One region of the Comamonas sp. CMM02 genome, then DNA from elsewhere that is predicted to be linked to it. Evidence: predicted binding sites of a transcription regulator. Region 1 holds the regulator's gene; each other region holds the start of a gene.
The links. Region 1 encodes LexA, which represses DNA repair genes until DNA is damaged. Its sites were predicted from a motif close to ACTGTATNNNNATACAGT; they were not measured.
Positions count from the first base shown of each region.

Region 2: a site for LexA is predicted at 5,565-5,582, ahead of recA (recombinase RecA). Genes of this name have one in related genera too.
Region 3: a site for LexA is predicted at 3,748-3,765, ahead of IB213_RS04550 (Y-family DNA polymerase). Genes of this name have one in related genera too.
Region 4: a site for LexA is predicted at 4,988-5,005, ahead of IB213_RS07645 (DNA topoisomerase IV subunit B). Genes of this name have one in related genera too.

Region 1 covers NZ_JACUZW010000003.1:446,177-454,169, reverse strand. The annotation lists gene IB213_RS11620 (MotA/TolQ/ExbB proton channel family protein) at 1-428, shown strand, start outside; gene IB213_RS11615 (biopolymer transporter ExbD) at 447-875, shown strand; gene lpxK (tetraacyldisaccharide 4'-kinase) at 886-1,908, shown strand; gene IB213_RS11605 (Trm112 family protein) at 1,932-2,114, shown strand; gene kdsB (3-deoxy-manno-octulosonate cytidylyltransferase) at 2,111-2,881, shown strand; gene adk (adenylate kinase) at 3,284-3,940, shown strand; gene IB213_RS11590 (asparaginase) at 4,008-4,973, opposite strand; gene lexA (transcriptional repressor LexA) at 5,047-5,718, shown strand; gene IB213_RS11580 (hypothetical protein) at 5,822-6,085, shown strand; gene IB213_RS11575 (hypothetical protein) at 6,260-6,421, shown strand; gene IB213_RS11570 (diguanylate cyclase) at 6,738-7,993, opposite strand, start outside.
Region 2 covers NZ_JACUZW010000004.1:63,409-71,401, forward strand. The annotation lists gene IB213_RS13900 (tripartite tricarboxylate transporter substrate binding protein) at 1-339, opposite strand, end outside; gene IB213_RS13905 (tripartite tricarboxylate transporter substrate binding protein BugE) at 492-1,460, opposite strand; gene IB213_RS13910 (LysR substrate-binding domain-containing protein) at 1,582-2,577, shown strand; gene IB213_RS13915 (sensor histidine kinase) at 2,596-4,071, opposite strand; gene IB213_RS13920 (response regulator transcription factor) at 4,144-4,818, opposite strand; gene IB213_RS13925 (MarR family winged helix-turn-helix transcriptional regulator) at 5,001-5,504, opposite strand; gene recA (recombinase RecA) at 5,643-6,761, shown strand; gene recX (recombination regulator RecX) at 6,832-7,287, shown strand; gene yddG (aromatic amino acid DMT transporter YddG) at 7,375-7,993, opposite strand, start outside.
Region 3 covers NZ_JACUZW010000001.1:994,339-1,002,331, reverse strand. The annotation lists gene IB213_RS04585 (valine--tRNA ligase) at 1-333, shown strand, start outside; gene galU (UTP--glucose-1-phosphate uridylyltransferase GalU) at 408-1,295, shown strand; gene IB213_RS04575 (sulfurtransferase TusA family protein) at 1,369-1,596, opposite strand; gene IB213_RS04570 (NUDIX domain-containing protein) at 1,688-2,299, opposite strand; gene cysM (cysteine synthase CysM) at 2,377-3,285, opposite strand; tRNA gene IB213_RS04560 (tRNA-Leu) at 3,325-3,409, shown strand; tRNA gene IB213_RS04555 (tRNA-Met) at 3,457-3,533, shown strand; gene IB213_RS04550 (Y-family DNA polymerase) at 3,772-5,073, shown strand; gene IB213_RS04545 (LexA family transcriptional regulator) at 5,079-5,543, shown strand; gene IB213_RS04540 (CidA/LrgA family protein) at 5,817-6,176, shown strand; gene IB213_RS04535 (LrgB family protein) at 6,173-6,895, shown strand; gene IB213_RS04530 (LysR family transcriptional regulator) at 6,883-7,830, opposite strand.
Region 4 covers NZ_JACUZW010000002.1:530,571-538,563, reverse strand. The annotation lists gene parC (DNA topoisomerase IV subunit A) at 1-1,894, opposite strand, end outside; gene IB213_RS07650 (lytic transglycosylase domain-containing protein) at 1,975-2,847, opposite strand; gene IB213_RS07645 (DNA topoisomerase IV subunit B) at 2,975-4,954, opposite strand; gene IB213_RS07640 (MFS transporter) at 5,165-6,361, shown strand; gene IB213_RS07635 (hypothetical protein) at 6,373-6,531, shown strand; gene IB213_RS07630 (SDR family oxidoreductase) at 6,572-7,384, shown strand; gene IB213_RS07625 (bifunctional 2-polyprenyl-6-hydroxyphenol methylase/3-demethylubiquinol 3-O-methyltransferase UbiG) at 7,449-7,991, shown strand.

The sequences.
Region 1 (7,993 bases):
CGCTGGGCGAAGTGCTGGCCAGTGGCATGCAGCAGCTCAACGCCCACCCCAAAAGCAGTGAACAAGATCTGCGCATGCGCATGGAATCAACGGGCCGGGCCGTCGCTCACCGCCTGGAAAAGTATCTGGGCGCGCTGGCCACCATTGCCTCTGCAGCCCCCTTGCTGGGCTTGCTGGGCACGGTCATTGGCATGATTGAAATTTTTGGCTCGCAGTCCGGATCTGGCGCAATGGGTACAGGCAACCCCGGCCAATTGGCGCACGGCATCTCTATTGCGCTGTACAACACCGCGTTTGGCTTGATCGTGGCGATCCCTGCGTTGATCTTCTGGAAGTACTTCCGCGCACGGGTCGATGCCTACCTGCTGCAGCTGGAGCTGGCCAGCGAGCAGTTTGTGCGCCACCTCAATCATCTGCGTACAAAGTAAGCGAAGCGCACCATGGCCATGAATTTTCGCCCCCGCCGCACGGAAGAACCAGAGATCAATTTGATTCCGTTCATTGACGTGCTGCTGGTGGTGCTTATCTTCCTGATGCTGAGCACCACCTACAGCAAGTTCACCGAGCTGCAGCTTACGCTGCCCACGGCTGACACCGAGAAGATGCGCGATCGTCCCAAGGAAGTCGTCATCTCGATTGCTGCCGATGGCCGCTACGCCATTGACAAAAATGCGCTGGAAGACCGCTCCGTAGATGCCATCGCCAGCGCTTTGGCTGGTGCAGCCCCCGCAGGTGGCGATAGCATTGTCATCATCAGCGCCGACGCAGCCGCGCCCCACCAGTCCGTGGTTTCTGCCATGGAAGCCGCCCGGCGTGCGGGGTTAACGCAAATCACCTTTGCCACGCAATCCGCCGCAGCGGCTGGCAAAAAATAAGGCGCACAGCATGCGCACCCCAGCCCATCAGGGCACAGGCTCAGACAGGCTTCGCACGATCTGGCGCAGCCGCAGCCTGGCGGCATGGGCTTTGTTGCCCGCTGCGGCCTTGTACGGCGCGCTCTCTGGCATGCAGCGCAAACTGTATCAATGGGGTTTGAAAAAGGCACAGCATCCAGGCGTGCCTGTCATCGTCATTGGCAACGTGATTGCAGGCGGCGCCGGCAAAACGCCCGTCACTCTGGCCACCGTGGCACACCTGCAGGCACGGGGCCTTACGCCCGGCATCATCTCGCGCGGCTACGGCCGCAGCACCGATGACTGCCGTGAGGCCACGGCCCAATCTGCGCCGCAAGACGTGGGCGACGAACCCCTGCTGATGGCCCGCACCAGTGGCGTGCCCGTGTTTGTGGCTCGCCAGCGCATCGCCGCCGCCCGTGCCTTGCTGGCGGCTTACCCGGCAACTAACGTCCTCGTATGCGACGATGGCCTGCAGCACCATGCCTTGGCACGCGATGTACAGGTGTGTGTATTCAACAGCGAAGGCATTGGCAACGGCTGGCTGCTGCCTGCCGGTCCTTTGCGCGAGCCCTGGCCGCGCCCAGTAACCGCTGTACTGCATTCAGCGCCGCAACCGCCGCAGGGCACGCCTGCAAGCACCCCCAGTTTTCTGCTGCAGCGCCAGCTGGCACCCTTTGCTGTACGCAGCGATGGCACCCGCGTGGCACTGTCTGACTTGCAAGATCAAGCGCTGCACGCCTTGGCCGCCATTGCCCGGCCTGAAGAGTTTTTTGCCATGCTGCGCGCCCAGTCTCTGAACGTGGTCAGCACCGAAGGCTTACCCGATCACTACAATTTTGAAAGCTGGCAACGCCCAACGGATGAGCATTTGCTCGTTGTGTGCACTGAAAAAGACGCTGCCAAAATCTGGCAAACCATGCCGCAGGCACTGGCTGTGCCCCTGCATTTGCAAGTGGATCAAGGCTATTTTGATCTGCTGGATGCCCAGCCGTGCCTATCATCACCCCATTAAAGAACACCCACCGGTACACCGCTATGGATCCCAAACTGCTTGAACTTCTGGTCTGCCCCGTCACAAAAGGCCCACTTCGCTTTGACAAGGAGCGCCAAGAATTGATCTCGCAAAGCGCGCGCCTTGCCTATCCCGTGCGTGATGGCATGCCCATCTTGCTGGAAAACGAAGCCCGCACTCTGGACGACAGCGAACTGCAAGCGTGAGCACCGTGAGCTTCACTGTTCTGATTCCAGCGCGTCTGGCCTCCAGCCGTCTGCCCAACAAGCCACTTGCCGATATTGCAGGCGTGCCCATGGTGGTGCGCGTAGCCCTGCAGGCGCGCAAAAGCGCTGCAACCCGCGTGGTCGTTGCAGCCGACAGCCCATCCATCGTGCAAGCCTGCCTGGCCCATGGCATTGACGCCATCCTCACGCGCGGCGACCACCCCAGCGGCAGCGATCGTCTGGCCGAGGCCTGCACACAACTGGGCCTCGATAGCGACGACATGGTGGTCAACGTGCAAGGCGACGAGCCGCTGATTGACCCGGCCCTGATTGACGCAGTCGCACAGGTGCTGGCCGCAGCGCCCACCGCCAGCATGGGCACCGCTGCCCACCCCATTGCCAGCCTTGAAGATTACGTGAACCCCAACGTCGTCAAAGTTGTCTGCAATGCACAAGGCTTGGCCCACTACTTCAGCCGAGCCCCCATTCCATTGCACCGCGACCAAGCCAGCGCGCAATGGTGGGATGAAAACAGCACTTTCACCCCCTTGCGCCACGTTGGCATATACGCATACCGTGCAGGGTTTTTGCGCGGCTTTCCGCAGCTCCAGCCCGCGCCCACCGAGGCCGTTGAGTCGCTGGAACAGCTGCGAGCCCTGTGGCACGGCTACTCGATTGCGGTGCACATCACACACAGCGCCCCGGGCGCTGGCGTGGATACACCCGAAGACCTTGAGCGTGTTCGCGCGTTGTTGCAGCACGCCTGATCCTTCATATTTCTGAAATTTCTGAAATATGAAGGAAAAATAAGAGCAGTTAGCGCTGGTTGCATCATGTTTTGCGATTCCTTTGATACGTAAAACAAAGTCAGGCCAGCGTTAACTGCTCATTTTTTATACAACAACCCGTCTAGTCTTCTACAAGACATGCAGACAACCCATGGCATTCATTCCTGCCGTGCATAGTTGACAAACACCGCTACACACCGCTGTCAAGCACGAAAAACAGCTGTTCAGAAACTGCATCTACGGGAATATCTCTGCGTTTTGTAAGTCAAAAACAAGGGCGTGCGTGCTATCCTTGAACGAATATCGAGCGGTTGCTGCCTGCTTTTCTTGTTCAAGAAAAGCCCCCGCTCCACCAAGAATTTCTACATTTCGAGGATCTCCATGAAACTGATTTTGTTGGGCGCACCCGGCGCCGGCAAAGGCACGCAAGCCGCCTTCATCTGCCAGAAGTTCGGCATCCCCCAAATCTCTACTGGCGACATGCTGCGTGCCGCAGTCAAGGCTGGCACACCGCTGGGCCAGCAAGCCAAGGCAGTCATGGATGCGGGTCAGCTGGTCAGCGATGATCTGATCATCAACCTGGTCAAAGAACGCATCGCCCAGGCAGATTGCGCCAATGGCTTCCTGTTTGACGGCTTCCCCCGCACCATCCCCCAGGCTGATGCCATGAAGGCAGCCGGTGTGCATCTGGACTATGTGCTGGAGATCGACGTGCCTTTCGATGCCATCATCGAACGCATGAGCGGCCGCCGTTCACACCCAGCATCGGGTCGCACTTACCACATCAAGTTCAATGCCCCTCAGACAGAAGGCAAGGATGACGTGACCGGCGAGGACTTGGTGCAACGTGAAGACGACAAAGAAGAAACCGTGAAAAAACGCCTGGACGTGTACAGCAGCCAGACTCGTCCATTGGTTGATTACTACCAGGCATGGGCCAAGGAAGACCCGGCACACGCACCCAAGTACCGCGCAATCAGCGGCATGGGCTCCGTAGAAGAAATCACTGCACGCGCCTTTGAAGCACTGAGCGCTTAATTGCTGCCATTGCCCACAAAAAAGCTGCCCTTGTGGCAGCTTTTTTTATGCCTGCATCGCCTTTGCACTACCCCTGTACCTGTATCTGCAGCAGTGTCAGCATCAAACTGATACGCGCCTTCACTGGGCTCAGTGGCGTCACACCGGGATCGCACTCGCCATCGGCCAGCACGATCTGCCCCTGCTCGCAACGTGTACTGCGCCAAACCCGCACACCTTGGCTCACCGCCCTGCGAAGGGCTTGCTGCAAGGCTTCATGGATAGAGCCATTGCCCGTGCCAGCCACCACCAGCCCCTTGACGCCCCCCGCCACCAATGCGTCAACTGCCTCAGCGCGTGCACAGGCAGTGCTGGTGACAATCTCCACCCAGGGCCACTGCGCAGCATCCCTGCTCCAGGCGCGCGCAGGCACTGCAGAGCTTTCACCACCAAGCTGAGCTTCAGTCGTCCCCCAGCGCACACGCCCTTCTTCCACCCAGCCTGCAGGCCCTGCCGCACCAGAGGAAAAAGCATTCAACCTATACGGATGCACTTTGCGCACAGATTGCGCAGCATGCACTTCGCCCGCAGCAGCCACCCAGACACCCGGCAAACCATGGGCGGCACAAACCAGCGCATCACGCAAATTGGCAGGGCCATCTGCTGACAGCGCCGTTGCCGGGCGCATCGCACACGTAAGCACCACAGGTTTGGAGCACTGCAACACGCACTGCAAGAACCAGGCGGTCTCTTCCAGCGTGTCTGTGCCATGGGTAATGACCACGCCTGCCACGTCTTCCTGCTCCAGCCAGCTGGCGCAAGCTGTGGCCAGCTGCTGCCAGGTGCAGATATCCATGTCTTTGCTATCGAGTTGCGCGATTTGCGCCACTTCAAATGCGAAGTGTCCTTGCAGGCACCCTTGTGCAATGGGCTGTAGCAGCTGTGCAACACCAATCTGAGCAGCCTTATAGCCAACGCTGCCCCCATCGGCATGACCCAGCCCTGCAATGGTTCCCCCTGTACCCAAGATCACAATTTTTCTTCTCGTAGACACTTGCAGCCTTCCCAAAACTGGTTAAAAATACAGGTACTGGATAAACAAACAGTTATCCCAAGCAAGGACAGGCATGGAGCACACCACACTCACCCCCAGACAGCAGCAAATTCTGGACCTTATCCAAGATGCTATTTCAAGCACAGGCGCACCGCCTACCCGTGCAGAAATTGCACGCACCTTGGGATTTAAATCCGCCAACGCTGCCGAAGAACACCTGAAAGCACTAGCACGCAAGGGCGTTCTAGAACTGGTCAGCGGCACTTCACGCGGCATACGCCTGGTCAGCGACGCTGTGCGCCACATCAATGCTGCACGTGGCACACACTTTGACTTGCCCATGGCCGCGATGCAACCGTTGCTGCTGCCACTGGTGGGCCGCGTGGCAGCCGGATCGCCCATTTTGGCGCAAGAGCACATCGACCAGAGCTTTGCCGTTGAAAGCAGCATGTTTGCCACCAAGCCAGATTACCTCTTGCGCGTACGCGGCATGTCCATGCGCGATGCTGGCATCTTGGATGGAGATTTGCTGGCAGTCCAGTCAACACGTGAAGCACGCAACGGCCAAATCGTGGTGGCCCGTCTGGGTGATGAAGTAACCGTCAAACGCCTGCGCAAGTCAAGCACCGGCATCGAGCTGCTGCCAGAAAACCCAGACTACCCGGTCATCCAGGTAGATGACAACGAAAGTTTTGCGATTGAAGGCCTGGCTGTCGGCTTGATTCGCAACGCCTTCCAGCTCTAACCCGCTCTACCCATTTCATCCTTGCGAATGCGGCGTTGTGTGCCGCAGGGATTACTGCAGCCTGTTTTTGCCTCCCTTCACCCACCCACCAGAGGAAATCGCCATGCAATTTTTTTACTGCGAGCTACCTTTGCCCCGTATCAGCCCAGCCGGCCACAAGGCGTCCAACCAGGCACGCTTCATTGATCTGCCAGCGCACATGGTTGATCGCCAGGTGTGCACAGGCAATGTGCGCTTAATGCGCCGCATGAAAGATGCCGACAATTCCCGCTTTGTATTGTCTGGAAAACTGGGCGATGTCTGCGCAGCCCTGGATGAGCTCGCCGCTCAAGAGCAGAACAACATTTGGCGCGTTGCAGCACAGTAATGGTCTGCTAGCTCGAGCCACAAAGTGAATGTTTTTGAACAGCCACAGAGGGATCGAAAAATCCTGACATGCACCATGGCAAACAAGGCTGATCCAGAGGCATCAAATTGCTGCACGATGCCATCCATGGGTCATCAAGATTCACAAGACCACATTGCACCGGCAGGAGGATTCATGAGCACAACGCCCAACTCCACATCGCGCCAACCCGTTTTACCCAGTAGCGGAGGGCTGATGGGCCGCAGCTTTACTTACCGCACTGCAGAGCAAACCGATGTGCGCTTAACCTGGGAACGTGCCAAGGCCAATCTTCCACGTGCAAAACCGCAAGCCTGACGTGACACGTTCACTGCCCATGCACCCGCTGCATATGCCCAGCATGAAGATGGCACGGACCATGCACGCTAGCAGCAAAAGCCTGGAATACCCCTGCTGCAGCCCAAAACTAGAAGCCTAAGGAGGCGCACATCCTCCGTGCATATGTGACGCGCTTCGCTCCTGTGCATCCATCTGCATTTGGTTATCGCTAGGCCAACGACTTTTCGCAGCTTCTATCCTGCGACATCCATAGCCGCTCTGGATTGCTTTTGTAATATAAAAATATTTTTCAGGCGTTCAATTCATATTGAACAAATGAATACGCCCACCTAGATCAAACATCAAAAACTTCTACGCGATTACGGCCATTGTGCTTTGCCTTATAAAGCATTTCGTCTCCATACTTCAAGACAGAGATAACATCTACCGAATCATCCGGGTAACTAGAGATCCCCAGAGAAATGGTGATTTTTCCGACCATTGGCATTTCGGCCTGTTCCACATTCACTCTCAGTCTTTCAGCAATTTTTGTAGCATCTTCTTTTCTTGTATTAGGCAAAAGTATTAAAAATTCTTCACCACCAATACGACAAGGCACATCGTTCAGACGACAAACATTCGCAAGAATATTGGCTAAATTCTTGATTACTTTGTCACCAACGTCATGGCCATATGTATCGTTGATTTTTTTGAAGTAATCGATATCAATTGTGATAATTGAGAATTTGATTTCAAGATTTTTAAACTCTTGAATTGTCGCATCCAGGTTTCTTCTATTACCAAGTCCCGTGAGCGGATCTTTGTGAAGATCTTCCCGAAGTTTTTTAATATTATTGTGAAGCAAACCAACACCCAAAAGCATGGCCTTTTTTAGTTCTTGAGACTCAAAATACCAGGACCTGACGCTTTGTATATTTTTCTCAGTCTCATCTTCATTCATCTTGTGTGCACTGTCAGCCAGCATTTTCAGTGGCGTTGATATTTTTTTAGCAGACCACAAAATAAAAATAAAACACAAAATCACTGCAGGCAAGGTTTTGTAAATGACTTGCTGCATCAATGTTTCCAGAGGCACCAGTGCTGCGCTCATGGGCCGTTGCGCAATGATGCCCCATTCAGCTTTTTTTGAGACTGCAAAACCTGCAATCATTTCAATGCCCTCGCTGTTCAAGACCACCGACTCACCCTCTTGCCCTTGAACAACTCTATTTATTACCGCATTATTCTCAACTACGCTGCCCAATCTCGCTTGATTGGGATGGTATAGCAGCCTTTTATTCTTGTCGACAACATAAATATAAGAACCATCTTTATGATAATGCTCACCCAACAACCTATGCAGAGCGCTTGCTTGTTTCAAATAAATTGTCCCAGCTATAAACCCCTGATAATCTCCTTTTGAAGAAAAAATAGGGTGAGATATAAATACAAGCAAATTACCTACGGTAGAGATATAAGGATCACTTATAACAGGTGCCTTTTTAGCAATCGACTCTAAAACGCCTTGCGTACTCAGCTTCAGCCCTGTGATTTGCAATGCCTCCGGTGAGGTTGCCAAAACTTCAGTACTCACATCAACGATTAACACAG
Region 2 (7,993 bases), on a different contig from region 1:
GTCTTTGACAGCGTCATACGGCAGTTTTTTGTAGACCGCAGGGTTGACGCCATGGGTAGACAGTGTGGCAACACCAAAGGTATTGCCATCCACGGCGCGCGCCACTTCGGCCATGCCAATGGAGCCACCCGCACCGGCCTTGTTTTCAATGATCACAGGCTGGCCCAGCAGCTTGCTCAGCGCGTCTTGCATATTGCGCGGCACCATATCGGTGGCCCCACCAGGAGGGAATGGCACGACGATGCGCAGTGGCGCCATGTCTTGCGTGGCGGCCTGCACCGGAAAACTGGCCGCCAGAGCGACTGCGGACATTGAGGCCAAGAAGAAGCGACGCTGCATAAAACCCACCTTTCAAGCAATGAAACCAGCGCACATGCGCTATTGGTGCTACTTGCATGCAAGCAACATGCCAAGCCACGCAGACACGCTGGGCAACAAAAAACCCGCAGGCCATGGGCGCTGCGGGTTCTGGCTGTCGGGACAGCGGTGAATTAATTCACGCTGATATTGGCAGAGGATGCCACGCTCTTCATCTTGGCCACTTCGCTGGCGATCTGCTTGGTGAAATCTGCGCTGCTTGTGCCAGAGATGTACATGCCCTGGGCATCCATGCGCTTTTTCACTGCGGGGTCTTTCAGTGCATCGGCCACCGCTTTTTGCACGCGCGCCACTTGTTCTGCAGGCGTGCTCTTGGGCGCAACCAGACCAAACCACGAAGGATCGTTCAACTCAGGGTGACCCACTTCCTTGTAGGTGGGCACATCAGGCAGCACCGCCAGACGCTCGTGCCAAGACACCGCAATGGCGCGCAGCTTGCCGCCCTGAATGTGCGGCAGCGAAGATGCCACCTGGTCAAAGTACACCGGCACCTGGCCACCCATCACGTCATTGATGGCAGGGCCTGCGCCACGGTAAGGAATGTGCAGCATGTCTACGCCAGTGGCCTTGATGAACTGAGCGCCCCACATGTGACCAATGGTGCCGTTGCCGGGTGTGGCGTAGCTGACCTTGCCGGGGTTGGCCTTCAGGTAGGCCACCAGTTCTGCAAAATTCTTGGCAGGAATCAGTTTGGGGTTGATCACGATGACGCCAGGCGCCTTCACGATTTCTGTGACGCCCACAAAATCTTCAATCGCGTTGTAAGGCAGCTTGGCGTAGACCGCAGGGTTTACACCGTGGGTGGACAGTGTGGCAATGCCAAAAGTCAGGCCGTCGGTGGAGCGAGCCACTTCAGCCATGCCGATGGAGCCACCCGCACCGGCCTTGTTTTCAATAATCACAGGCTGGCCCAGCAGCTTGCCCAGTACGTCCTGCAAATTGCGGGGCACCATGTCGGTGGAGCCGCCTGCAGGGAAGGGCACGATGATGCGCAAGGGGCGCGTATCTTGGGCCATGGCCATTCCGGAAACAGACACTGCAGCAGCTGCGGCTACAGTGGAGAGAAAGTGGCGGCGTTGCATCGTGCGGACTCCATGACGAAAAAGCGGGTTATCTATAAGACCAGTGCATGAGGTTAGGGTAAATCCTGCTTACAACCAAACAAATAGTCCTATTGTTATTATTCCCAAGAGGAATAAAACCGTGTCAACCAGCCTACTTCCCCTGCGTCGTCTGACGCCTCCCGTGCACCTGCTGCGCGCTTTCTCCACCGTCGCACGCTTTGGTGGGGTTTCGCGTGCGGCTGAGGCGCTGCACCTCACCCAAAGCGCGGTGAGCAAGCAGATTCAGGAGCTGGAAAAGTGGGTGGGCGTGGATTTGTTTGAGCGCAGCCGCAAACGGCTGACCCTGACGCCCGCAGGAGAACGCTACGAGAAAGCCGTGCGCGCCTTGCTGTCGCAACTGGAATCAGCCACGCTGGAATTGATCACCAGCACCGATGGTGGCGGGGCGCTGCACCTGTCCAGCCTGCCCACGTTTGGCGCCTGCTGGCTCATTCCGCTGCTCCCCCAGTTTCAACAGCAGCACCCGCAAGTGACACTGCACTTTGTGCCTTACGTGCAAAGCTATGACTTTGAAAGCCCCAACCTGGACTGCTCCATCCTGTTTGGGGATGGCCATTGGCCCGGCGCCCGGGCGCACTATCTGGACGGCCAGGACGTAGCCTTGATTGCACCCCCTGCCAGCTTTGGTGGCCCCCCCATTCAAACCCCGCACGATGTGGCGCGCTATACGCGCCTGCGCCACCTGACCATTCCGCATGCGTGGATGACCTGGGCACAAGCCTGGGATGTGGGCAATATGGACCCGCTGGCAGGCCTGCAGTTTGACCAGTTTCAGACCATCATTCAGGCCGTCATGGCCGGCATGGGCGTAGCTCTGGTGCCGCGCTGTCTGGTGCAGGACAAGATTGCCAGCGGCATGGTGAGCGAGCCACTGCCCCAGCACGGGCTGGTCAGCAACCTGGGCTACTGGCTGTGCTACCCCGAGTCACGCGCCAACATTGCACCGCTGGTGGCTTTTCGCAATTGGTTGCTGCAGCATGCACAGCCTCCCAAAGAGCCAACCGCCAGCAGCCTGGCGGCGCAACACAAAATTCGCAGCAAGCACCGCTCATCCAGCAACGCTTCTCAAGCATAAACATGCTGGATCGCTGACTTAATCGACGCCAGTGGCTTCTATAGATGCAGCGGATCGGATGGCGTTAAAGCGCACGGAAAACAGTGCGCCCGGCGGTTTGCGCTGCGGCTGGGCGTCGCTCAGCACCACCTCGGCACCATGCTGGCGTGCAATCTCCTGCACGATGGGCAGGCCCAGACCCGAGCCGTCAGCCTCTGAACCCAGCGCCCGGTAAAACGGCTGAAACACCAGATCCCGCTCTTCCTGCGGCACGCCTGGGCCGGTGTCTTCCACCTGCAGCAAAACCACACGCGCCAGCACATCCGGCAACACGCGCGCCGTAACTACCGCCGGGTGTTCAGCGCTGGATGGGCTGTAGTTGATCGCATTGCTCAGCAGGTTGCGCACCAGCTCTTTGAGCAAGGTGGCATTGCCTTGCAGCCACACTCCCGGGTCACCCGGCTCGGCCCCCTCGTAACCCATGTCCACATGGCGCTCCATGGCCTGGGGCAGCAAGTCCTGCATCACCTCAATCACCAGCGACACCAGGTCACACGGTGCACGCTGCAAGCCCGTACCACCGCCTTCGGCACGAGCCAGCGACAGCAGTTGATTGACCGTGTGCGTGGCCCGTACGCTGGAGCGCGCAATTTGCTCCAGCGAGCGTTTGAGCTCCTGCGTGCTCATGCCCTCGCGCTGCGCCAGATCGGCCTGCATGCGCAGGCCTGCCAGCGGTGTCTTGAGCTGGTGCGCCGCATCGGCCAGAAAGCGCTTTTGCGTGGCCAGCGATTCATTGAGGCGGCGCAGCAAATCGTTCACCGCATCCACCAGCGGGGCCACCTCCATGGGCACAGCGCGGTGGTTCAGTGGTGACAAATCTTCGGGCTTGCGGGCGCGAATGCGCTCTTCCAGCCGGTGCAGCGGCTTGATGCCACGCGCCAGCGCCAGCCACACCAGCAGCACCGCCAGCGGCAAGATGACGAACTGCGGCAGCATCACCCCTTTGATGATTTCTGCTGCCAGCACGCTGCGCTTTTCACGCGTTTCGGCCACTTGCACCAGTGCCAGCTCGTCGTTGCCCACCAGCGGCAACCGCACCCACATGGCCGCCACACGAATGTCCACGCCACGCAGCTCATCGTCACGCAGCACCACCTCACCGGGGGGAACGTCGTAACGCGAGTGGGCGGAAGGAAAATCGCGGTCCCCGGACAGATGCTCGCCCTTGTTGTCCAGCACCTGATAGAACACCATGTCGGACTCATCGGCGCGCAAGATTTCGGTGGCGGGCAGGGGCAGGTTGAACTGGGCGCGGCCATCGGGCTCCACCATGATCAGCTGCGCCAGCGCGTGCACGTTGTACTCCAGCGCACGGTCAAAAGGCTTGTTGGCCAGCGATTGCGCCACCAGCCACGTCAGCGCCAGGCTCACGGGCCACAGCAGCAGCAAGGGCGTGAGCATCCAGTCCAGAATTTCTCCGAACAAGGATCGCTGCTCACGCTGGAATATCTTCACGGGGCTGGCCTGTCATTGGTATATTTTTGGCCGCTAACGCCTGTGCAGCAAGCGCTGCCAGCGATGCTTTATTTAGCCTTGGATTTTTTCAAGGCAATACCCAAGACCACGCACCGTGGCAATGCGGATGGGGCCGCGCTCAATTTTTTTGCGCAGGCGGTGGATGTAGACCTCAATGGCATTGTTGCTCACCTCTTCACCCCACTCACACAGGCGCTCGACCAGCTGGTCCTTGCTGACCAGACGGCCCGCACGCTGCAGCAGCACCTCCAGCAAGCCCAGCTCACGCGCAGACAGCTCCACCATCTTGCCGTCAATCGTTGCCACACGCCCGGCCTGGTCGTACACCAAGGGGCCGTGCTTGATGGAGTTGCTGGTGCCTCCCATGCCCCGGCGCGTCAGGGCGCGCACGCGAGCCTCCAGCTCTTGCAGACTGAAGGGCTTGGCCATGTAGTCGTCAGCACCGAAATCCAGCCCCTGCACGCGCTCGTCCACACTGTCAGCGGCCGTCAAAATCAGCACTGGCAGACCGTCACCACGGCCACGCATGCGCTTGAGCACTTCCAGCCCATGCATGCGGGGCAGGCCCAGATCCAGAATCAGCAAGTCAAACTGGTTGTTGGTGACCAAGGCGGTATCGGCCTCAATGCCACTGGCCACATGATCGACCACCGCCCCCGCACTGCGCAGGCTGCGCAACAGGCCATCGGCCAGCACTTGATCGTCTTCTGCAATGAGGATGCGCATGGGTCAGTCTCCTTGCCGCGCCGCGATCTCGTGCCGCAGGCTGCAGCGTGTGTTGTCACTTCACGCACGGCACCGTGGACGGCACCGTTCATCTGACCATTCTAGAAGTCCCCCCCTGCGCGCCCTACAGGTGTTTACGCGGGTGCTGCGCTGCAGCACGCATGTGGCGGACAAGCAACCAGTCAGGCCACATCGCCTGCATCGTTGCCGTAGGCCTCCAGCCCCAGACGCACCACGGTGGCAACCTCTTCGCCCACGGCCTCCACAAACTCTGCCTGCGCCTGCTGTACCGCACGCTGAAAAGCCCAGTGCCATTCACAGCCGGCCTCGGTGTATTGCACGCGCTTGGCGCGCCGGTCATGCAGATCAGCCACGCGCGTGACCAGCCCCCAGGCCTCGCACTGATCCACCAGATCCATCATGGCCTGCTTGCTCATGCTGGCCCTCTCGGCCAGATCGGTGATGCGGTCTCCCTGCAGCGAAAGATGGCGCGTGATGTGAATGTGCGCCGCCCCCACCTTGTTGCGCGCTGCCAGGTTGGACAGCGCCAGCGGTGTTTCATCGTCCTGCGCCATCAGACTGCGCACCCGCTCATCAAACTTGCGCATGGCATGGCCCAGCAACCGCCCCAGGTGGGTCTGCCGCCACGCTTCATCGACATGCACAGGCAATGTTTTCATTGGCATAGTCAGTTTTACGAATAGTCATACAACTTGACTATATATTTTTTACAAAGCCCATACACTACTGTTCAAGCATCCAGCCTGTGAACAACCACAGGGGGTGCACTTACCAAGTCCACCCTCTTTTTTCAAGGAAAAGCCATGAACGCCATCACCCGCAACACCCCCGATGCCAACAGCGAAAAGTCCAAGGCACTGGCTGCAGCCCTGGCCCAGATTGAAAAGCAGTTTGGCAAAGGCACCATCATGAAGCTGGGCGAAGGCGAAGCGATTGAAGACATTCAGGTGGTGTCTACCGGCTCGCTGGGCCTGGACATTGCGCTGGGCGTTGGTGGCCTGCCACGTGGCCGCGTGATTGAAATCTACGGCCCGGAATCGTCGGGCAAGACCACGCTCACGCTGCAGGTGATTGCTGAGATGCAAAAGCTGGCTGGCACCTGCGCCTTTATCGATGCCGAGCACGCACTGGACACCGCCTATGCCCAAAAGCTGGGCGTGAACCTGAACGAGCTGCTGATCAGCCAGCCTGACACCGGCGAGCAAGCGCTGGAAATTTGCGACAGCCTGGTGCGCTCTGGCGCGGTGGATCTGATCGTCATCGACTCGGTGGCCGCACTGGTGCCCAAGGCCGAAATTGAAGGCGACATGGGTGACTCGCTGCCCGGCCTGCAGGCGCGCTTGATGAGCCAGGCCCTGCGCAAGCTGACGGCCACGATCAAGAAGACCAATTGCACCGTCATCTTCATCAACCAGATCCGCATGAAGATTGGCGTGATGTTCGGCTCGCCAGAAACCACTACCGGCGGCAATGCGCTGAAGTTCTACGCCTCGGTGCGTCTGGACATTCGCCGCACCGGCACCATCAAGAAGGGCGACAACGCCATTGGCAACGAAACCAAGGTCAAGGTCGTCAAGAACAAGGTGTCGCCCCCCTTCAAGACGGCGGAATTTGACATCATGTTTGGCGAAGGCATCAGCCGCGAAGGCGAAGTGCTGGACATGGGTGTTGAAGCCAAGCTGATTGAAAAATCCGGCGCCTGGTATGCCTACAACGGTGAAAAAATCGGCCAGGGCCGCGACAACGCCCGTGAGTTCCTCAAAGAGAACCCCGCGCTGGCCATCGAGATTGAAAACAAGGTGCGCGAAAGCCTGGGCATCAGCCTGGTGGCCGTGCCCGGCGCAGATGCAGCAGCCACCAAACCTGCCAAAGGCAAAAAAGCCGACAAGCTGGTTGCCGACGAAGACGGTGTGATTGCCTAATCAGCTTTTAGCGTGAAAAAGGCTGCCAGCGCTGACTGTTCAAGCACTGGCAGCCATTTTTTTGGATGTTATGGGTTTCCACAAAATATCTCTGACCGGCCGCGCGCTCAAATACCTTTCACAGCGCGAGCACTCGCGCCTGGAGCTGGAGCGCAAGCTGGCCCCTTACGTAGAAGAAGGCGAAGACCTGGCTGCCGTGCTGGATGCGCTGGAGGCCAAGAACTTCATCAACCCCGAGCGTGTGGCGCAATCGGTGCTGTACCGGCGCAGCGGCAAGCTGGGAGCCTCCCGCGTGCTGCACGAGCTGCGCAGCAAAGGGCTGGATGACAACACAGTGCGCGCCGCCGCCGAGCAGCTCAAAGACACCGAGCACGCACGCGCCTGGGATGTCTGGCTGCGCAAATTTGGCGAACCCGCCACCACACCACAAGAACGCATGAAGCAGATGCGCTTTCTGGCCAGCCGGGGCTTTGGCGGCGATGTGGTCAACAAAGTACTGCGCGGACAGGCCCCGGACGAGGATTAAGCGAGTGCAGCAGGCGCCGGCAACGGCCCCTGCCTAGCAACCGCACGAAGGCAGCAGTTGCCACACTCACAAAAGGTAAAGACCGCTCTAGTGCCGCGTCGCCCACCAGCACACCAGCGAGCCACCGGTAATGAGCACCACGCCTTGCCAGAACGGCAGACCCGGCTGCACCGACAGCCACACACTGGCCCACAGTGCCGACAGTACAGGGGTGAAATAAGAGCCGGCCGCCATCACCGCCAGATTGCCGCGCTGAATGCCATGCTCCCAGCAGCTATAGCCCAGTGCCGTCGCCCCGCCCACGGCAAGCACCTGTGCCACCACGCTCCAGCTCCATTGCATGGGCGGTGCATCGACTGCCAGCCACTGCAGCCACAGCAATGCTGCGGTGAGGATCAGGAACAGGCCCACGCCATTAAAGCCCCCGCCAAACATGCGCGCCAGCACAGAGTACGCAGGCCACATCAGTGCTGCACCAAAAGCCAGTGCATAGGCCAGCGGATTGGCCGCCATGTGCGTGCCCAAATTGCGCCACCAAGGCGCCGCACTGGCTTGTGCGCCCTCACCCATCACCATGACCAGACCCCACAGGCACAGGGCCGCCCCGGGCCACAGCCACCAGCGGGCACGCTGCTGGCGGCACACCACAGCCAGCACAATGGTCAGGCTTGGCCAGAGGTAATTGATCATGCCCAGCTCCAGCGAT
Region 3 (7,993 bases), on a different contig from region 1:
GATGTGCTGAAGAACCTGGCCAAGCTCAGCGAAGTCAAGGTCTTTGACACCGAAGCCGCGTGGCAAGCCGAAGCCCAGTCGGCGCCCGTGAACGTGGTGGCAGATGCCCGTCTGGCACTGTTCGTTGAAGTGGACGTAGAAGCCGAAAAGGCCCGCTTGAGCAAAGAAGCCAAGCGCCTGGAAGGTGAAATCACCAAGGCCAATGGCAAGCTGAACAACGAAGCTTTCTGCGCCAAGGCGCCTGCAGCTGTGCTGGAGCAAGAGAAAAAACGCGTGGCTGACTTTGGCACCACACTGACCCGCATTCAGGAGCAACTGGCCCGCCTGGGCTGATATGCTTTGAGTTGAGCGACAAAAAGGCGCAGGCAACTGCGCCTTTTTTCCATCCCGAACAAGAAGGATTGACCATGTCCAATCAAACCCGAGTGCGCAAAGCCGTATTCCCCGTGGCCGGCCTTGGCACCCGCTTTTTACCGGCCACCAAAGCATCCCCCAAGGAGATGCTGCCTGTGGTGGACAAGCCGCTGATCCAGTACGCCGTAGAAGAAGCCTACGAAGCGGGTATCCGCGACATGATTTTTGTGACGGGCCGCAGCAAGCGCGCCATCGAGGACCATTTCGACACGGCTTACGAGCTGGAAAACGAACTGGAGCGCGCTGGCAAGCACGCCATGCTGGACCTGGTGCGCAGCATTGCACCGGCGGACATGAACTGCCTGTTCGTGCGCCAGCCCCGCTCTTTGGGTCTGGGCCACGCCGTGTTGTGCGCCGAGCCGCTGGTGGGCAACGAACCGTTTGCAGTCATCCTGGCCGACGACTTGATGACTGGTGAGGCCGGTGGCCCCGGCGTGATGGCGCAGATGACCACGGCGTTTCAAAAGCAGGGCCGCTCACTGCTGGCCGTGCAAGAAGTGCCTTTGTCGCACACCAAGCGCTACGGCATCGTCAAGGGCGAGGCAGCCGGTGGCCCGCTGATGCGCATCGACGAGATCGTGGAAAAACCCGCGCCAGAAAAAGCACCTTCGCGTATGGGTGTCGCAGGCCGCTATGTGCTGACGCCGCGTATCTTTGAGGAAATTCGCAACCAGCCCCAAGGGGTGGGTGGTGAGATTCAGCTGACCGATGCGATTGAACGCCTGATGAAGCACGAAACCGTGTACGCCTTTCAGTACCAAGGCAAGCGCTACGACTGCGGCAGCAAAGAAGGCTTCTTGGAAGCCACGGTAGAGCTGGCCCTGCAACACCCTGACGTGGGGGAGCACTTTCGCGACTATCTCAAAAATCTGAGCATCTAACGCCCATGCTGTAAGCGTTTCAAATATAAAAGGCCTGCAATTGCAGGCCTTTCTTACGCTAGCAGCTATTGTTTTAACGGCGACGCAGGATATGGATGTACTCGGCACCTACCGTACTTTGCTCCACCAGCTCATTACCCGTTTGCTTGGCAAACGCTTGAAAGTCGCGCAGTGAGCCGGTATCGGTGGCCACCACTTTGAGCAACTGCCCGCTGACCATGTCTGCCAATGCCTTCTTGGCCTTCAAGATAGGCAGGGGGCAGTTCAAACCGCGCGTGTCAATTTCTCGGTAGATATTCATGGCAATGCTTCCTATAACTGACGCACATTGTAGGCACCCGCTGCAGCTGCCGCAGTAGCTTTGCACGCAAAGCCCAGATCACATCTGGCATTCAAAACAGTGGTGGCAGAACAAACCGGGCATCTTCTGCCCACGGCCTGGGCGGCCACTTGACCGGGTCTGGCTCTGGCGACTGCCCTGGCCTGAAGGCGCCAAACTGTGGCTCCACGCCCTTGCTGCGCACCCAGTGTGCCAGGGCATAACCGGTGCCCGAAGGCCAGCAGCGGGCCTCTTGTGGCGTCTTCCACTGGTACTCCAGCAGCTCAGGCGAAAGTTTCACATCCCCATCCACACGCACGTGGTAGGCCACCAGTACCTGATTCATGCGCAGAAATTCCCACGACCCCAAGATACGCAGTGCTTTCACGCGCAAACTGGTTTCTTCCATCACCTCGCGGCAAATACCTTGCTCCGGGGATTCACCGGCTTCCATAAAACCGGTAATCAGACCGAACACCCCCTCCTGCCACATCGCATTGCGCGCCAGCAATACCTCGCCCCGGTCGTTTTCCACCACGGCTGCCAGCACCGGTGTAGGGTTGCCCCAGTGCGTCCAGTGACAGGCCACGCAGCGCAGGCGATCTTTCATCCCGCTGTCTTCTTGCGAGGCAATCCACTGCAACGGTGTGGCGCAATTGGGGCAAAAACGCATCTCATGGCTCATAGAGCAAGCTTTCTCACAAAGAAAAGGGCAAAAAAAAGGCCGCAACCGGTGCGACCTTTCAGGCATGAAACGCCCGCTCAGGCAGGAAACACGCCCGTAGACAAATAGCGATCACCACGGTCACACACAATGAATACGATAGTGGCATTGTGCTCGCGCTTGGCAATCTCCTGCGCGACCCAGCAAGCACCCGCGGCCGAGATGCCCGCAAAAATACCCTCCTCACGCGCCATGCGACGGCACATGTCTTCGGCATCGTCCTGGCTGACATACACCAGCTCATCGACCAGACTGGCGTCGTAAATCTTGGGCAAGTACTCCTCAGGCCACTTGCGAATACCCGGAATGCGCGAACCTTCAGAAGGCTGCGCACCAATGATCTGAATATTGGGGTTCTTTTCCTTCAGGTACTTGGCCACACCCGTGATCGTGCCCGTTGTTCCCATGGCGCTCACAAAGTGCGTGATCTCACCGCCCGTTTGCTCCCAGATTTCAGGGCCTGTGGTTTCATAGTGCGCACGCGGATTGTCTTCGTTGGCAAACTGGTCCAGCACTACGCCCTTGCCCTGCGCCACCATTTGCTCTGCCAGATCACGCGCATATTCCATACCGCCGCTCTTGGGGGTCAAAATAAGTTCTGCGCCATAGGCCTTCATGGTCTGCGCGCGCTCAATAGACAGGTCCTCCGGCATGATCAGCACCATGCGGTAGCCCTTGATGGCCGCAGCCATGGCCAGTGCAATGCCGGTATTGCCAGACGTCGCTTCAATCAGGGTATCGCCAGGCTTGATTTCACCGCGCTCTTGTGCGCGCTGAATCATCGACAACGCGGGACGATCCTTCACCGAGCCAGCTGGGTTGTTGCCTTCCAGCTTACCCAGCAACACATTGCCGCGCTCTGTATTCGCTAGCGCATCAATACGCTGCAGCGCGACCAAGGGAGTTGAACCAATTGCCGCTTCAATTGAAGAATATTCTTTTTTCATTCCATAAATGTGCCATAATTCCGTTCATGCACTGATGACGCCCGGGTGGTGGAATTGGTAGACGCAGCGGACTCAAAATCCGCCGCCGCAAGGCGTGCCGGTTCGATTCCGGCCTCGGGCACCATACCTTAATGGTGTTTAGCGTTGTCATCAAGGCATATCCAGAATTATCGCGAGGTGGAGCAGTCTGGTAGCTCGTTGGGCTCATAACCCAAAGGTCGTTGGTTCAAATCCAGCCCTCGCAACCAATCAAGCTTAGGCTTCAAACAAAAAAGGTCAACTCACGTTGGCCTTTTTTGTTTTTGTCTTTCGCAAAAAAATTTCTATCCACTCTCTCAAAGTGGATATCTGAAGGCTGAAAAAACCCGTCTTCAGCCCATATCTGCCCCATCACAAGCGCCTGCAACCGGGGTCAGACCACCTTCCAAGCGCAGCCATTTGTATGGCTTCATGGCGAAGTTAACTGTATGGATATACAGTTAACCCATGTTCGCACTGATTGATGGCAATAACTTCTACGTTTCTTGCGAGCGCGCTTTCAACCCGCGCTTGGCGCAGCGCGGCGTGGTTGTGCTGTCCAACAACGATGGCTGCGTCATCTCTCGCAGCAATGAGGCCAAGGTCCACGTCAAGATGGGCCAGCCTTATTACCAGCTGCAAGAACAGCTGGCTGCACACAGCATCACAGCCCTGTCGGCCAATTTTTCCTTGTATGGCGATATGAGCGCACGCATGATGCGTCTGGCCTCTGCGCTCGGGCCCAGTCAAGAAATTTACTCCATTGACGAATGCTTCATTGGCGGACTAGAAGGCATCGCCCAGCTCACCACACGGGCACGCGCCATTCGCCAGCGGATAGAGCGGTGCCTGAGCATTCCCTGCTGCATAGGCATTGCGCCAACCAAAACCCTGGCCAAACTTTGCAACCACATCGCCAAAGAGGCAGAACGCCGGCAAGGTGGCTATTCACCAGCCTGGGCCCAGGTGTGCAACTGGCAGGAAATATCGCCCTCCCAGCAAATCGCCCTGCTGCAACACACTCCCGTGGCCGCCATCTGGGGAATTGGCCGGCGCATGGGCCCGCAGCTGGCAAAGGCAGGGTGCACCACCGCATACGATTTGGCACAACTCCCCTCAGCGCTGGCACGCAGCATGGGTGGCGTGGTACTGGAGCGCACCGCGCGCGAGCTGCAAGGCATCAGTTGCTTGACACTGGATAACGCGCCTGCAGCCAAACAGCAAATAGCATGCACGCGCAGTTTTGGGCAGGCCGTACATACGCTGCCCCCTTTATTGGAAGCCGTCAGTGAATTTGCATCTCGTGCGGCAGAAAAAGCCCGTGTTGCGGGTGTCCTTGCAGCGCAGGTACATGTGTTTGCCTACACCTCACCCTTTCGCCAAGGTTTGCCTTGGCACGGAGCCATGACGGTGCCGCTGCGCCAGCCAAGCAACGATGCACGCAGCCTGGTTCAGGCAGCGACCCACGCAGCGCGCAGTTTTTTTCAAGCCGGGCACCCACTGAGCAAAGCGGGTGTCATCTTGCTGGGCTTGCAGCCCTCCCATCAGCCAAGAACCAGCGATTTGTTTGCCGACGCTGACATCCCAAGCACCTCCACGCATTTGATGCAGGCCGTAGATGCCATCAATGCGCGCTACGGCAAGCAAACCATTCACCTGGCCAGTTGCGGCCTGCCCGGCCAGGACAGCACTGGCTGGCGCATGAAGCAAGCCATGCGCAGCCCGCTGTACACCATGCGCTATGAAGATTTACCAGTTGCACAGGCTTGACTGCCATGAATCACACACGCCCTGACCACGCCAGCCACCCCGTGCCCTGCGCACTGGCACCAGCGCCGCTGCCCTTGATTGGTGCGCAGGTACGCTGCGGCTTTCCCAGCCCTGCAGAAGATTTTCCCCTGCAGGTTTTTGATGTGATGGCGCACATCACACAGCACCCTGCCGCCACCTTCACCATGCGCGTCAGTGGCGACAGCATGCAAGATGCGGGCATCCTGGACGGCTGCATGATCGTGGTCGACCGGGCCATTGCACCGCAGCACGGGCATATTGTGGTGGCCGTGGTGGATGGCGAATTCACGGTCAAGCGGCTGTTCCTGCGCCATGGCCGCAGCGAATTGCACGCTGCCAACGCCGCCTTCTCGCCCATCGTTTTGCAAGGCCTGCAAGAACTTCAGGTCTGGGGCGTGGTGACAGCCTCCATCGTGGAGCACCTGCAGCACGTTCGGCGCACGAAGTAAGTACAAACCCTAGATTTTCCACGAAACCACTGAACAAGCCTGTGGACAACTCGATCATCTGCAGGGACAACAACCTCTAAGCCATTGTTTTTCCTGGCTTCACCTTACCCTGCCTAGAAAGCAGGCAAATCTTAGAAAAGCATAGCTGCCTGCGCTTAATTGATAAGCATCAGCAGCAAAAAACACGCACAGTCACTTATGCAGCAAAACAGGCATTGCCAAAGCTGGCAGACCCCCTAGACTTCGCATCCATTGTTTTGATGGATGCTTGCCATGTTGTATGCGTTAGCGGCCTTGTTCACCTTTCAACTGGTGGGTGAGGCCATGGTTCAGTTTTTTCAACTCCCCTTCCCTGGTGCCTTGCTGGGTGCCTTGCTGCTGCTCATCGGCTTGCTGATCTACGGACGCCTGCCGCAGGCCCTGGAGCAAACCTCGCAGATGCTGCTGCAAAACATGATGCTGCTGTTCATCCCGACGATTGCAGGCGTCATGCTGCACTTTGACCGCATTGCCAACGAATGGAAGCCGTTTCTGGTGGCGGGCATTGCAGGCGCAGCGATCACCTTTTTAGTGACTGCCTTCACCTTCAAGTGGATGCTGGCCCGAGAAAAACCACAGCAGGAGGCACCATGAACCAGTGGGACAACCTGCTTGCCAGCCTCTCTGTCACCCACCTGCCCTGGCTGGTGCTGACCATGGCCGTGTACCTGGCAACCATGGCGCTGTACAAGCGCTACAAATGCCACCCGATGCTGATTCCCGTTTTCCCCTCGGTCATCATCATCGTCTGCGTGTTGCTGGCCACGGATACCCCTTACGCCACTTACAAGCAAGGCGTTGAGTGGCTCAGCATTTTGATTGGCCCTGCCACCGTGGCGCTGGCCATCCCGCTGTATGCACAGCGCGCGCGCATTTATGCGCTGTGGCGCCCCATATGTGTCGCTCTGAGCATTGGCTGCGTGGTGGCCCTGTTCTCGGCCATGGGCATTGCCTGGGCGCTGGGCGGCAGCTGGGAGACCATCATCTCGCTGGCCCCCAAGTCAGCCACCATCCCGATTGCACTGCCCATGTCTGAGCGCTTTGGCGGCCTGCCATCGCTGGCCGCTGTCGCCGTCGCTGTCACTGGCATCAGCGGCTGCATGATGGCCCCCCTGCTGCTGCGCCTGATCGGCAGCAAAGACCCCGCTGTCGAGGGTTTTGCACAAGGACTGACGTCCCACGCCATTGGCACGGCACGCGCCATTCAGATCAATCCCACAGCCGGGGCATTTGCTGCATTGGCCATGGGCTTGAACGGTGTGCTGACGGCACTGCTGATGCCCCTGAGCGTAGCCGTTTTTCAGCGGCTTTGAGCCTCAGCGCACTGCTGCGCCATCGCTTGGAGCCAGCTTGAAAAAGCCTGCAGCACATTCGATGGTGCCTGCTGCGCGGGGGTGATGAAGTAATAGCTGCGCTCACCGCGCAAAGGCTGGGCACTGGCCACCACCAGCTCGCCACGCGCCAGCTCGGCTTCAATCAGCATTGGCGGGATCAGCGCCACCCCCATGCCATGCGTGGCCGCCACAGCCAGCATCGAAAACAGCTCATAGCGAGGGCCATCCATGGCCCGTGGGGCATCCACCCCTACCGACTGGAACCACTGCGCCCAGCCTTGAGGGCGCGTACTTTGCTGCAACAAAGGTAAATCTGCCAGCGCCTGTGGCTGCAGCGGCTGCCATGCCCGCCCCGGTGCCCGCTGCGTGGCGCGGTCCAGCAAGAGAGGGCTGCACACGGGCACCACATCTTCATCCATCAGGTGCATGGCTTCAATTCCTGGCCAGTTGCGCACTTGCTCGGGGGTGCCTGCATACAGCGCGGCATCAAAGCCCGTATCGGCAAACAAAAAAGGGCGTGTTTGCGTGTCGATGTGCACGGTGATATCAGGCTGGGTTTTGGCCAGCAGCGGCAGGCGCGGCATCAGCCAGCGTGTGGCAAATGTGGGCACGGCTGCCAGTTTGATGGTGCCGCCCGTGCCCTGATGGGCCATCAAATCCAGCGTGTCACGCTCCACACCCAGCAACCAGCTGCGGACCTTGCGCGCATAGGCATCGCCCGCTGGCGTCAGCGCCACGCCATGGCGGGTGCGGCGAAACAGCTCCACCCCGACAAACTCTTCCAGCGCAATCACCTGGCGCGACACAGCCCCCTGTGTCAGCGCCAGCTCTTGCGCTGCACGCGTGTAGCTTTCGTGGCGGGCAGCGGCCTCAAAACAGGCCAGCGCCTGGGTAGAAGGAATGGAACGGCGCATATCAGGGTGCCAAGCAAAAACGAGGGACAGAGGCAATGCTGCCGCAAAACAGCTATTTTCTCAAGCAAGAGATGCAAAAAGCTCATATCTGGATGCAAACAAATGGTTTGCCTGGGCACTGCCACCTTCGTACGATGAACTCCATAACGCACAAGGCATGCGC
Region 4 (7,993 bases), on a different contig from region 1:
TGGCAATGGTGGTGCCGGGCTCCAGATCAATCAGGGTGTTGATGGGCTGACCATCACCACGGCCACCGGGCAGGCTGGCCACGGCCACGCTGTACACACGGCCGTTGTTGCCAAAGACGATGAGCTGATCGACCGTGCGGCACTCGAACGTGCCCCACAGCGCGTCACCGGCCTTGAAGCTGAAGCTGCCCGCCTCATGGCCGTGGCCCTTGTGGGTGCGCACCCAGCCCTTGTCAGAGACGATGACGGTGACGGGTTCGTCCGGCACCTTGATCTCGGCGGTGACTTTCTTTTCTTCCTGGATGAGCGTGCGGCGCTCGTCGGCAAAGGTCTTGGCGTCGGCTTCAATCTCTTTGACCATCAGGCGCTGCAGGCTCTTGGGGTTGGCCAGAATGTCTTGCAGCTTGCCTTCTTCTTCGCGCAGCTCTTTGAGTTCTTTCTCGATCTTGATGGCTTCCAGCCGCGCCAGTTGGCGCAGGCGGATTTCCAAAATGTCTTCGGCCTGCCGGTCTGAAAGGTCAAAGCGCTCAATCAGCGCGACCTTGGGCTCGTCGCTGCCCCGGATGATGGCAATCACCTCGTCGATATTGAGCAGAACGATCTGGCGGCCTTCCAGAATGTGGATGCGGGCCTGCACCTTCTCCAGACGGTGCTGCGAGCGGCGGGTGATGGTGCTCTGGCGGAAATCAATCCACTCTTCCAGCATGCGGCGCAGCGACTTTTGCACGGGTTTGCCGTCCAGACCGATCATGGTCAGGTTGATGCTGGCGCTGGTCTCCAGGCTGGTGTGGGCCAGCAAGGCGGTGATCAGGTCTTGCTGTGGCGTTTTGCCGGTCTTGGGCTCTATCACCAGGCGCACGGCGGCGTCTTTGCTGGACTCGTCGCGCACGCCGTCCAGCACCGAGAGGATGGTGGCCTTGAGCTGCTGCTGGTCCTGCGTAAGCGCTTTCTTGCCGGTCTTGACCTTGGGGTTGGAGAGTTCTTCGATCTCTTCCAGAATTTTTTGCGACGACACACCGGGCGGCAGCTCGTTGACCACCATTTGCCACTGGCCGCGCGCCAGCTCTTCAATGCTCCAGCGGGCGCGCACCTTCAGGCTGCCGCGGCCCGTGGTGTAGGCGTTGCGAATGTCTTGCGCGCTGCTGATGATTTGGCCGCCGCCGGGGTAGTCGGGGCCGGTGATCAGGGTGTACAGCTCGTCATCGCTCAGCGTGGGTTTTTTGACCAGCGCCACGCAGGCATCGGCCACTTCGCGCAGGTTGTGGCTGGGGATTTCGGTGGCCAGACCCACGGCAATGCCGCTGGCGCCGTTGAGCAGCGAAAACGGCAATCGGGCGGGCAACTGCTGTGGCTCTTGCGTGCTGCCGTCGTAATTGGGCACAAAGTTGACCGTGCCTTCGTCAATCTCATCGAGCAGCAGCGTGGTGATTTTGGACAGCCGCGCTTCGGTGTAACGCATGGCGGCTGCGCCGTCGCCGTCGCGGCTACCGAAGTTGCCTTGCCCATCCACCAGCGGGTAGCGCTGCGAAAAATCTTGCGCCATGCGCACCAGCGCATCGTAGGCTGACTGGTCACCGTGGGGGTGAAAACGACCCAGCACATCACCCACCACACGGGCTGATTTGACGGGTTTGGGGGCGGTGTTGTTGTTGGGGCCGCTAAAGCTCAGGCCCATGCGGTCCATGGCGTACAGAATGCGGCGCTGCACGGGTTTCATGCCGTCGGCCACATCGGGCAGGGCGCGGCCCTTGACCACGCTCAGTGCGTATTCCAGATAGGCACGCTGGGCGTACTGGCCCAGCTCCAGGGCGTCCCCTGACGCCTGGGTGGCTAAATCCAACAAAGGGGCTGCGGGCTGCTGGGCAGGTACTTCGACTTCGGGTTGATCGCTCATGGTTTCTTAGTTTTTGACAGCAGTGGCGGGCGTCTCCTCCAACGCGTACGCCCTGCTGGATTGTTGCGCGGCAGGCGATGTCAGTTGTTCACATCATCAGCGGCCGGAATGGTCATGCGAAAACGGTTGCTGTCCGTAGGGCTGCGTGTCAGTTGTGCACTGCCCCCATACAGGCCCATACCGTTGTTGGCAATCAAATTGGGTTGCAGGCTAGCGTACAAGGTCATCACCGTTTTGACGTAGTTCTGGGTTTCTTTGTAAGGCGGAATTTTGTTGCCATAGCGCTGCACCGCGCCTTCACCCGCGTTGTAGGCGGCCACAACCAGGTCGGTACGCCCCGGAAATAGACCCTGCAGGTAGCGCACATAACGTGCACTGACAGGCACGTTGATGGCCGGGTCCTTGAGCTTTTGCACGATGGAGCGCTGCTTGTCGCCCTCCACCCCAAAGCGGGCTGCCGTATCTGGAATCACCTGCATCAGGCCAATCGCACCCTTGGGCGATACCGCCGTGGCGTTAAAGCCCGACTCTGCCGTGGCAATGGCCTTGAGCAGTTGCTCATCAACACCCAATTTCGAGGCCGCCGCACGGATGTGCTTGGCGTGGAGTTTGTAGCCACTGCTATTGGCAAAGTACCGGGTGGCGGCGCTACGATCTTTTTCGGAGGCTTCTGCTAGCCGGTAGGCTGCAGCGCGTATATCGACAAACAGGGGGCCATCGCCGGGCTCCAGGTCATTCATTGAAAAGCGGTGATAGCGCTCGTCCACGCGTTCATTGGCGTAGTGCAAAACACCGTTGTCCTCGACGAAAAACCAGGTATCAGCATGGGCCAGTGACACGCTGAACAACCCCACAGCTGCACTCACGGCGCGCAACCAGTTGCTGTGCAGGCACGCTGACGCAGACTGGGGGCCATTGCGCTTGGCTATAGGAGACTGAATCGTGTTAGTCATCACTCACATTTAACACGGGGCTGGCGATGTCTCCAAGCCCCATGCGTTAAAACCGCGTGGGGATGTCGCCCATCGCGCCCCTGTGCTGAAGATGCCGTCAGACGAGTGCGCATGCACATGGCAGACGTTAAATATCCACCTCGACCGCATCACCGTGCAGCTCCATCAACTCTCGGCGGGCAGCCGCTTCTCCTTTACCCATAAGCTGGCCAAAGATGTGGGCCGATGCCTCAGCGTTCAGACTTTGAACCTGCACCGGCAGCAGACGCCGGGTGTCGGGGTTGAGCGTGGTTTCCCACAATTGCTCAGCGTTCATCTCGCCCAGACCCTTAAAGCGGCTGATCTGACATTTCTCGCGCGGAACGCCTTCTTTGGCGGCCTTGTCGAGAATGGCGTGCAGCTCGCCATCATCCAGCGCATACACCTTGGTCGCTGGTTTTTTGCCACGCGCAGGCACATCCACCCGGAACAAGGGAGGCAGCGCAATGTGAACGTGGCCCGCTTCGATCAGCTTGGGGAAATGCTTGAAGAACAAGGTCAGCAGCAGCACCTGAATGTGCGAGCCGTCCACATCGGCATCACTCAAGATGCAAATCTTGCCGTAACGCAGGCCAGACAGATCTGGCGTGTCATTCGGGCCGTGGGGGTCCACGCCGATGGCCACTGAAATGTCATGAATTTCGTTGTTGGCAAACAGGCGGTCGCGATCCACCTCCCAGGTGTTGAGCACCTTGCCGCGCAAAGGCAGCACGGCCTGCGTCGCTTTGTTGCGCCCCATTTTGGCGGAGCCACCGGCAGAGTCACCCTCCACCAGAAACACTTCGTTGTCGGCCAGATCACGGCTTTCGCAGTCGGTCAGCTTGCCGGGCAGCACGGCCACGCCAGAGCCTTTGCGCTTTTCAATCTTCTGACCAGCCTTCTGGCGAATTTGCGCAGCCTTGATGGCCAGTTCGGCCAGCTTCTTGCCATGTTCCACATTGGCGTTGAGCCACAGCTCCATGGCGGGCTTCACAAAACCCGAAACCAGGCGCACGGCATCACGGCTGTTGAGCTTTTCTTTGACCTGGCCCTGAAACTGCGGATCAAGCACCTTGGCGCTCAAGACAAAGCTGGCACGCGCAAATACGTCGTCCGGCATGAGCTTGACGCCCTTGGGCAGCAGCGCATGCAGCTCGATAAAGCCTTTGACGGCCTGAAACAAGCCATCGCGCAGGCCGCTTTCGTGCGTACCACCCGCCGTGGTGGGAATCAGGTTGACGTAGCTCTCGCGCACGGGGGCACCCAGCTCCGTAAAGGCCAGGCACCAAGCGGCACCCTCACCTTCGCTGAACGTATCGCTGTGCTTGTCAGCAAAGCCTTCGCCTTCAAGCAGCGGAATGACGGGGTCAGCCACCAGCGTTTGCGAAAGGTAGTCTTTAAGACCGCCCTTGTACTGCCACTGCTGAACGTCTTTGTTCTTTTCGTTGGTCAGTGTCACGCTGACACCGGGCATGAGCACGGCTTTGGAGCGCAGCAGGTGCACCAGCTCGCCCATGGGCAAGTGGGGGCTGTCAAAGTATTTGGCATCTGGCCAAGCGCGAACGGTGGTGCCCTGCTTGCGGTCACCACTGGCCATGGGGCGTACGCTCAAAGGCTCGATCACATCGCCGCCCGAGAAAGTCAGACTGGCGACTTTCCCATCGCGAAACACGGTCACTTCCAGCCGCGTGGACAGCGCATTGGTCACCGAGACCCCCACGCCATGCAAGCCACCAGAAAAGCTGTATGCCCCTCCGTTGCCCTTGTCGAACTTGCCACCCGCATGCAGGCGGGTAAAGACCAGTTCGACCACAGGGGCACCCTCTTCAGGATGCAGGCCAAAAGGAATGCCACGGCCATCGTCTTCCACACTGACGGAGCCGTCGGTGTGCAAGGTGAGTTTGATTTTTTTGCCGAATCCGGCCAAAGCCTCGTCGGCGGCGTTGTCAATCACCTCTTGCAGGATGTGCAAGGGGTTGTCGGTACGGGTGTACATGCCGGGACGCTGCTTGACGGGCTCCAGGCCCTTGAGCACGCGGATTGAGCCTTCCGAATAAGCGGATGCAGGAGTAGAGGGTTTAGCTGCCATGGGGGCGGATTGTAATTCCGGCCACAGCTCAGTGCTGGATAAATTCACAGTAACCAAGACTAGACTCCGTGTAGCGAAGGCGGCATCGTGCCATCCGAAGGCTGGAATATGCAATCCATATCGCACATGTTGCAGCTTTTACCGACGCATTTCGCTACATTGTTTGGCATGCAAAACAACACACAACAATCATCCACCCAGCAATTGCCCATGCTGCAAGTGCTGCTGTGCGGGGGCATGGTCGTCACACTGGCCATGGGCATACGCCATGGTTTTGGGCTGTGGTTGCTGCCCATCACCCAGGACATGGGCTGGACGCGAGAGAGTTTTTCGCTGGCCATTGCGATTCAGAACCTGTCGTGGGGCATTTTTGGCATCTTCGTGGGCATGATTGCCGATCGGATTGGTGCCTTCAAGGTGCTCATTTGCGGCTCCGTCCTGTATGCACTGGGGCTGATTGGCATGGCCCTGTCGCCCAGCACCCTGATGTTTGCACTGACGACCGGCGTGGTTATTGGCGCAGCACAGGCAGGCACGACGTATGCGGTGATTTATGGCGTGCTGGGGCGGCAAATTCCTGCAGCACGGCGCAGCTGGGCCATGGGGGTTACGGCTGCAGCCGGATCATTTGGTCAGTTTTTCATGGTGCCAATGGAAGGCACGCTGATTGCGCAGTTTGGCTGGAGCAATGCGCTGCTGATTCTGGCTGCCATGGCACTCATTATTTGCGTGCTTGCGTTTGGCCTGCGCGAACCGGGCTTCACGGGGGGCGCTGCACCCAAGCGCGAACAGACCATTGGACATGCCCTGAAAGAGGCATGGACCAACCCCAGCTTTGTGCTGCTGCTGGCGGGCTACTTTGTCTGCGGCTTTCAGGTGATGTTCATTGGCGTACACATGCCCAGCTACCTCAAAGACTTTGGCATGGCTCCCCACGTGGCCAGCATTGGTCTGGCGCTGGTAGGACTGTTCAACATTTTTGGCACCTATCTGGCAGGCAATCTGGGGCAAAAATACCCCATGCACAAGCGCTATGTGCTGTCGGGCATTTACGGCATGCGCTCGGTAATCACCGTGCTTTTCTTGCTGATGCCGCTGACCGAATGGTCGGTATACATCTTCACTGCTGCCATGGGCTTTCTGTGGCTGTCCACCGTGCCGCTGACCAATGCCACGATTGCACAAATCTTTGGCGTGCAGCATCTGTCCATGCTGGGGGGCTTTGTATTTTTCAGCCACCAGATTGGCAGCTTCATGGGCGTATGGCTGGGTGGCTATCTGTATGACATGAACGGCAATTACGACATGGTGTGGTATCTGTCGATTGCCTTGGGCATCTTTGCTGCGCTGGTCAATCTGCCGGTGCGTGAAGCCGCTTTGGTGCGCCAGCCGACGGCAACAGCGTAATATTGACCACCATGCACACCCACACCACACCCACCCCGCCTGCACTGCCTTTGTGGCTGCGGGCGCTGATCTGGGCGGGGGTTCTAGCGATCTTGCTGGCGGTGTTTGCCCTGTACACACGCCCAGAATTCATGCTCACACTGGCAGATCAGGTTTGGGCCTGCTTCTAAGCTGAGGAAACACTCCCGGCGGCATGGCCGGGAGACTGCTTTGCCTCGCATCATCATCACAGGCGCTTCGGACGGCATTGGCGCTGAAATGGCACGCCAGCTGGCGCACACCCACCATGAACAATTGCAACTGGTACTGGCGGCCCGCGACGCTGCCAAGCTGCAAGCCGTCGCATTAGAGTGCCGGGCCGCCAAAGCCCAGGTACTGGTGGTACGCACCGACGTAGCAGACCAAGCGCAGTGCCGCGCGTTGATTGCACAAACGGTGCAGGCCTTTGGCGGGATTGACTGTCTGATCAACAACGCAGGCATCTCTGCCCACGCCATGCTGGCTGATGTGAGCGCAGAGCATTTGCAATGGTACGAACAGCTGATGCGCGTGAACCTGTGGGGCAGTGTGTGGTGCACGCATGCTGCGTTGCCGCATTTGCAGGCTTCGCGCGGGCGCATCGTGGCGGTGTCTTCACTGGCAGGGCTGGTGGGTGTGCCGGGGCGTACTGCCTACAGTGCCAGCAAATTTGCCATGGTGGGATTTTTTGAAGCCCTGAGGGCCGAGCTCAAACCCAGCGGCGTGAGCGTCACGCTGGCCTACCCAGGCGTGGTGGACACGCGCATCCGTTACCACGGCTACAACGCCCAAGGACAGGCCGCAGGTGTGAGCGGCCTCAAAGAAGACAACGCCATGCCTGTGTCAGAGTGCGCGCATCTGATCATCCGCGCCATGCACGCCCGCCAGCGTGAAGTGGTGATGACCACCAAAGGCAAGCTGGGCCGGTGGATCAAACTGATAGCGCCGGGCTGGGTAGAAAACATGGCCCTGGCAGCCGTAAAACAAGACAGTCGCCCGCATTAAAACCCTGCACTGCAGCGCATATAGTGGGCTGCATATGTTTTGTCCTTCTCCTTTGCCCCTCAGTATGGTTGCCACGGCCGCTGCACCTTCCGAATGGATTCAACGCTTTAGTCACGTCATTCCCCCTGCTTCGCAGGTGCTCGATGTGGCCTGTGGCAGGGGCCGCCACGCGGCGTTTCTGGCTGAACTGGGCCATCAGCTGACAGGGGTTGATCGTGATGCACAGGCCTTGGCGCACTTGCCCGCCAGCGTACGCGCCCTGCACGCCGATATAGAAAATGCCCCATGGCCCTTGCCCGAGCAGCAATTTGATGCGGTGGTTGTCACCCACTATCTGTGGCGCCCCTTGTGGCCCCAGATTCTGGGCAGCGTGCGCGATGGCGGCGTACTGATCTACGAAACCTTTGCGCAGGGCAATGCCGCTTTCGGCAAACCGTCGCGCCCTGACTTCTTGCTCGCGCCCGGTGAATTGCTGCAGGTCTGCAATGGCTGGCAGGTAGTGGCCTACGAGCATGGCCTGCGCAGCCAGCCTGACCGTGTGGTGCAGCGCATCGTGGCCATCAAGCCCGGTGCTGCGCACAGCGCACCCGTGCCGCTTACGGCCTGAAG